DNA from 2 places in the Fructilactobacillus sp. YLN 2412 genome. Region 1 is predicted to be linked to the other one. Evidence: predicted binding sites of a transcription regulator. Region 1 holds the regulator's gene; the other holds the start of a gene.
What was found. The regulator CtsR, encoded in region 1, represses protease genes until heat stress. The targets are predictions, from matches to a motif close to TTGGTCAAAAAAGGTCAAANA.
Positions count from the first base shown of each region.

Region 2: the regulator CtsR is predicted to act here: its motif matches at 1,555-1,575, upstream of AC0GLR_RS00695 (ATP-dependent Clp protease ATP-binding subunit).

Region 1 is NZ_CM183165.1:389,109-392,517, forward strand. Features, by position in the region: gene AC0GLR_RS01685 (L-lactate dehydrogenase) at 1-379, opposite strand, end outside; tRNA gene AC0GLR_RS01690 (tRNA-Val) at 580-652, shown strand; tRNA gene AC0GLR_RS01695 (tRNA-Lys) at 655-727, shown strand; tRNA gene AC0GLR_RS01700 (tRNA-Leu) at 756-838, shown strand; tRNA gene AC0GLR_RS01705 (tRNA-Thr) at 850-923, shown strand; tRNA gene AC0GLR_RS01710 (tRNA-Gly) at 928-999, shown strand; tRNA gene AC0GLR_RS01715 (tRNA-Leu) at 1,019-1,104, shown strand; tRNA gene AC0GLR_RS01720 (tRNA-Arg) at 1,124-1,197, shown strand; tRNA gene AC0GLR_RS01725 (tRNA-Pro) at 1,205-1,278, shown strand; gene AC0GLR_RS01730 (CtsR family transcriptional regulator) at 1,431-1,904, shown strand; gene AC0GLR_RS01735 (ATP-dependent Clp protease ATP-binding subunit) at 1,923-3,409, shown strand, end outside.
Region 2 is NZ_CM183165.1:181,943-185,351, forward strand. Features, by position in the region: gene AC0GLR_RS00695 (ATP-dependent Clp protease ATP-binding subunit) at 1-1,445, opposite strand, end outside; gene AC0GLR_RS00700 (LCP family protein) at 1,719-2,708, shown strand; gene AC0GLR_RS00705 (hypothetical protein) at 2,762-3,409, shown strand, end outside.

The DNA.
Region 1 (3,409 bases):
CTGGGTTAGCAGCAACTAAGAAAATACCATTAAAACCAGAGTCAACTACTGGTTTAACGATTGAAGATAAAATTTTCAAGTTACGGTTAACTAAGTCTAATCTAGTTTCACCAGGTTTTTGAGGGGTACCAGCAGTGATTACAACTAAGTCGGCATCTTTACAATCAGGGTAGTCACCTGAATAAATGTTCTTAGGGAATGTGTATGGAGTTGCATCTTCTAAATCAAGTGCGTCTCCTTCAGTACGTTCTTTATTAATATCAACGATTACGAATTCTTCGCCGATACCTTGTTGTGTCATGGCAAATGCATATGAAGAACCAACAGCACCGTCACCAACTAAAACAACTTTTTGATGTTTTTCAGCCAAAATAATCATCCTTTCAAGATAGTTTCAATAAATGATACACTTACATTATATCATTTATTGAGACTTTTTCATGTTATATAGTAGTCAAAAACAAAACTAGTTGGTCAATCTAATTTATTTAAAATTTTGCTTGACGAAATAATTTTATGATGGTACTATTTAATAGTTGTCAAAACGAGGTTGTTAATTTTTGCCTCATCCCATTCAATGGAAGATTAGCTCAGCTGGGAGAGCATCTGCCTTACAAGCAGGAGGTCACAGGTTCGATCCCTGTATCTTCCATTGAGCCGTTAGCTCAGCCGGGAGAGCATCTGACTTTTAATCAGAGGGTCGGCAGTTCGAACCTGCCACGGCTCATTTGTACAATTTAATAATAAGCATATATGCGGACGTGGCGGAATTGGCAGACGCGCTAGATTTAGGTTCTAGTGTCTTCGTGACGTGGGGGTTCGAGTCCCTTCGTCCGCATTATCTATTATGCCGACTTAGCTCAGATGGCTAGAGCGCGTCACTAGTAATGATGAGGTCGGAGGTTCGAGTCCTCTAGTCGGCATTATGCGGAAGTAGTTCAGTGGTAGAACGCCACCTTGCCATGGTGGAGGTCGCGGGTTCGAATCCCGTCTTCCGCTTTTAACATCTAGTAATTTTGCCGCGGTGGCGGAATTGGCAGACGCACAGGACTTAAAATCCTGCGGTCAGTAATGACCATACCGGTTCGATCCCGGTCCGCGGCATTTTTATTTATAATAATATGCACCTATAGCGCAATTGGATAGAGTGTCTGACTACGAATCAGAAGGTTGTAGGTTCGACTCCTACTAGGTGCATTTTCATCGGGAAGTAGCTCAGCTTGGTAGAGCACCTGGTTTGGGACCAGGGGGTCGCAGGTTCGAATCCTGTCTTCCCGATTATTTTAATAGTTCAACTAAAATACCGCTAAATAATAAATTTGGCGGTATTTTTATATACTTAAATAAAGTATTTCAAGTTACTTTACTTGTCATTTAATTGAGTTGTTTATATAATTAAAGTCAAGATTAGTCAGAAATGAGATGAGATTATGGCAAGCCATAGTATGTCAGATACTATTGAAGAATATTTGAAACAAATGCTGGTTAGTTCAGATGAAGAAGAGGTCGAAATTAGACGTTCCGATATTGCGGAACATTTTGATGTGGTACCTTCTCAAATCAACTACGTCATAAAAACTCGTTTTGCGCTTCAAGACGGTTATATCGTCCAAAGCAAACGAGGCGGCGGCGGTTATATTAGAATTGAAAAGATTAACTTAATGGAAGATTCAGATGTTTTTGATCGTTTGATTAATTCGATTAGTGACCGTATCAGTCAAAAAGATGAAGAAGATATCTTGCATACTCTCTTTAATAATGATTTACTCTCGGATCGAGAGGTAAATATGGTTGCATCAATTCTTACTCACGATGCGATCAACGTTTCTGATCCTGAAACTGAAGAAAAAGTTCGTGCAAACGTATTGTCGGCTTTATTATGCCGACTTAAATATGAATGTTAGCCGAAAGGAGATTCTAATATGGAAGATTCATTGACGCCTAGCGCTAAAAAAGTACTTGAAATTGCTCAAGAACAGGCACGTAATTTCCGTCATCAAGCTGTGGGGACTGAGCATTTATTGTTAGCTCTTGCAATTGAAAAAAGTGGAATTGCATATCAAACCTTAAATCAACTATCAATTACAGAGCAAGATGTCAAAGAAGAAATTGAACAATTAGCTGGATATGGCAACTTACAGGTTGACGAAAACACTTATTTGTCATATTCACCAAAAATGCGAGATGTGATTGCTTTAGCTGGGAAAATTGCTAAACAATATGGTAGTGCAAAAGTTGGTCCAGAACATTTATTGCTAGCTTTGACGAATGATAATGCAATTTTATCGTCTCGGATTTTAATTAGTTTAGGTGTAGGTCCTGAAGAAGTTCGTAAAATTACAATTCGAAAAATGGGGGTTCCTGATCAGGGATTTCCTAAAGAAGGAGAATCTGGCAATAAAAAGGGGCTTACGCCAACGCTTGATTCCCTGGCTAAAGATTTAACTAAGGTTGCCAAAGATGGTAATTTAGATCCAATCATTGGTCGCGATACAGAAATCAAACGTGCAATTCAGATTCTAAGTCGAAGAACAAAAAATAATCCGGTTTTAATTGGTGAACCTGGTGTTGGTAAAACTGCGATTGCTGAAGGATTAGCTCAAAAAATTGTCCAAAAAAAGGTTCCAGAAGATATGCTTAATAAACGAATTATGATGCTTGATATGGGATCATTGGTAGCTGGAACTAAATATCGTGGTGAATTTGAAAACCGTTTAAAGAAAGTTATTAACGAAGTTCAAGCAAGCGGCAATGTAATTTTGTTTGTTGATGAATTGCATACCCTGATTGGTGCAGGTGGTGCTGAAGGGGCAATCGATGCTTCAAATATTTTAAAGCCTTCCCTTGCTCGAGGAGAAATCCAATTGATTGGGGCTACTACTTTAGATGAATATCAAAAACACATTGAATCCGATGCTGCTTTAGAGCGTCGGTTTGCTACCATTCAAGTTGAAGAACCTAGTGTTGACGAATCAAAGAAAATTTTAAAAGGTTTACGACCAAAATATGAAGAACATCACCATGTAAAAATTACTAATGATGCGATTGATTCGGCTGTAGATCTTGCTAGCCGGTATATTAGCGATCGCTTTTTACCCGATAAAGCAATTGATTTAATGGATGAAGCAGCTGCTAAAGTTCGAATTGATAAGATGGGTAAACCATCTGCTTTAGCGAAAAAGCAACGTGAATTGGATTCGACTCGTCAAGCAAAAGATCAGGCAATTGAAGAACAACGTTTTGATGAAGCAGTTGCAATTCGTTCTAAAGAGCAAAAATTAGAACAAGAAGTTTCAAATTTAACTAAAAGCGAAGAAGCTAAACGAGCAGCTGAGAATCAACAGCATCAGTATACGTTAGCTGAAAATTCTGAAGATGTAGCTGCAATTGTGGCAGAATGGACGGGAAT
Region 2 (3,409 bases), 210 kb from region 1:
TCTTCATCGTTAAACATGTCTTTAGCTAATTGTTTAACTAATTCGGTTTTACCAACACCAGTAGGTCCAACGAATAAGAATGAACCAATAGGACGGTTACCTTCGTCAAATCCGGCACGGTTACGACGAATAGCATCAACAACAGAGTCAACAGCTTCGTCTTGGCCAATGATATGTGATTTAAGACGTGAATCCATGCCTTTCAATCTTTCCATATCGTTAGTGCTCATCTTAGCAACTGGAATACCAGTTAAACGTTCAACTGATTCTGCGATGTCTTCAGGCTTAGCAACTGGTTCTTCAGAGTTGTCTGATTGGTTGTTAAGTTTCTTTTCGATTTCAGCAATTTTTGCTTTATCTTTAGCAGCATCTTCGAATTTTTCAGCTTTAGCATTTGCTTCTTTTTGAGCTTTAGCAGCTTTAAGGTCTTTTTCAAGACTAACCTTGTCAGTAACAGGGTGTTTAGCAGCTAAATGAGCAGCAGTCATATCTACAAGGTCAATGGCCTTATCAGGTAATGATCTCTGTGGAATATATTGATCTGAATATTCAACAGCAGCTTTTAAAACATCGTCAGGTAATTTAACTTGGTGATGTTTTTCGTAAGCGCCACGAATACCTTGTAAAATCTTCAAAGTAGTTTCTTTACTTGGAGCATTTACAGTAACATCATTGAAACGACGTGCTAAAGCAGCGTCTTTCATAATAGTGTTACGGTATTCGTCTTGAGTAGTAGCACCAATGATTGAGATTTCACCACGTGAAAGAGCAGGCTTCAAGATATCTGATAAACCTTTTCCACCAGTTTCGTCACCAGAAGCACCGGCACCAACGATTTGATGAATTTCATCAAAGAAGATAATAACGTTCTTACGTTCTTCAACTTCTTTAACTAATTTTTGAATATTCTTTTCATATGAACCACGGTATTGTGTACCGGCTTCAAGAGAAGATAAATCAATTGAAATAATTTGTTTGTCTTTAATAGTTGCAGGAACATCACCATTAACAATCTTTTGTGCTAAGCCTTCAACGATGGCAGTTTTACCAACACCAGCGTCACCAACTAAGATAGGATTGTTTTTGATACGGCGACTTAAGATTTCTGCTGTTTCTTGGATTTCTTTATCACGACCGATAACTGGATCAAGCAAACCTTGCTTAGCTTCATCAGTTAAGTTACGACCGACTTTATCTAAGTAACTTTCAGCCTGTTGCTGTTGTTGACCATTTTGTGCGCCGCCAGCAGCATTATGACTGCCTTGTTGGCCAGGAATTTGTCCTGTTCTTCTCATTTCAGCAACTTGTTCAGGAGTTAACTCATGTCCGTTAACCATGTAACGAGCATTTGCGTCTCCGTTTCCCATGTTGCCAAATAAACTACCGAAAATGTCATCCATTCCGCTTCCGCCGAATGGGTCGTTTCCAAAACCATTGTCTGCCATAAAATAATCCTTCTTTCTATAAAATAGAGGCAAAGTTGTTCCCAACTTTTGCTTATATTATAAACATTTATTGAGAAATATTACAGTAGTTTGCTCAAAAAATATAAAAAAGGTTAAAAATAGTCAAAATTAATTTTTTTGATTTAATTTTGACTATTTTTTATTACATTTATTATGTCTTTCTTAAAAAAAGTTTAAAAATGACTTTTCTTTTGATAAACTGGTATTATTGTGGTTGATTGAATTATAAACAAAATAAAAAGGGGAATAAAAATGGACGAAAGTCGTATGCAAAAAGACGAACCTGAAAAAAAGTCACATAAAACCCGTAATAGTATTATTGTGGTAATTTTACTTATTTTGCTGGCTGCTGTTGGTTTTGGGGCATATAAATATATGTCTGTAAAAAATGCTGTTAACAAATCATACAAAAGTGCCGGTATACATAAAGAAAGAAACACTTCGAATTTGCTTAAAAACAATAAGCCAATTTCAATTTTACTCATGGGGACTGACACTGGAGAGTTAGGACGTGATTTTAAAGGAAGAACTGACACAATGATGGTTGCTACCATTAATCCAAGAACTAAAAAAACATTAGTTACTAGTATTCCCCGAGATACAGCGGTTAATATTCCCGGATATGCTAATGAATCTCCAGCAAAAATTAATGCTGCATACTCATATGGTAGTGCTAAAACATCAATAGAAACGGTTCAACAAATGTTGAATATTCCAATTGATTATTATGCCATGATTAATATGCATGGATTAGAACAAATTGTTAATCAAGTTGGTGGAGTTACAATTTCGCCTGAGTTAAGTTTTAATTATGAGGGATATCATTTCAAAAAAGGCCAATCAACGGAAATGAATGGCAAGAAAGCTTTAGCATATTCACGAATGAGATATGATGATCCTCGTGGTGACTTTGGTCGTGAACAGCGCCAACGTCAGCTGTTAGAAGCAGTTGTGCAAAAGAGTGGATCAGTTTCTTCATTATTGAATGAAGGCTTTATTAATTCAATTTCAAAATCAACTCAAACAGACATGACTTTTTCTGATTTAACATCAATTGCTGAACATTACCTAGGTGCTCGTAAAAACATGGAAAATACTTACTTGCAAGGTCAACAAGGTGAAATGATTGATGGACAAAGCATGGAAGTTACCCCAAGATCAGAATTACAAAAGACAACTAATAATATTAGAACTAGTCTAGATCTTCCTTATAAGGAAACAGGAAATATTGCATTACATTGATGTTCATGAGTTTTGAGATATCTTAATCTTATTGAGAAAGAGGTTTTAAGAAGTTGGAATATACTAAATTACAGTATCTTTTATTTAAATTAGGCGGATTCACTAATAGCAAGTTATATATGATTTTAATTGCCTTAGTGATTATTATTGGAGTTACTTTATTTTTTGTTTATGATTATAAGACTGACGGTCCAGTATTATCTAGGCCTAATGAAGTAAAAAAAGATGAAGGGAAACATTCTAAAAAAACAAATAATAAAAAAACAGAATTTTGGTTCGCTGTGGTTCCAGTTGTTATTGTCTTATTACTTTTTACAGGCAAGAAAGTTCTTTCTAGCGTTTCAGCTCCAGATGAAATTATCCCTAGTAAGCAAAGTAAGACTGTAACGACAGGTAAGGTAATCTGGATACACAATAATACTGGAAAAGTTGGAATTGTAACTAAGGATCGTAAAGATGATAATCCAATTGTTGCAAGGGTTAATAATATTGAGTTAGACCCTAAATCCCCATTAATTCCATCGTATGGTGGTACATCACTCAGTAACAAAGAATTTTTAAGTTTGTCAGTTGGAAATGAAGTTAAGATCAAAGTTAATCCATATACATGGAAGTACAAAAATCACAGTGACTTTGGCAATGATGAAAAGATGTCTAGGACAATGGATTTAATGAATAAGGGTTATGTAAACGGTAAGGTC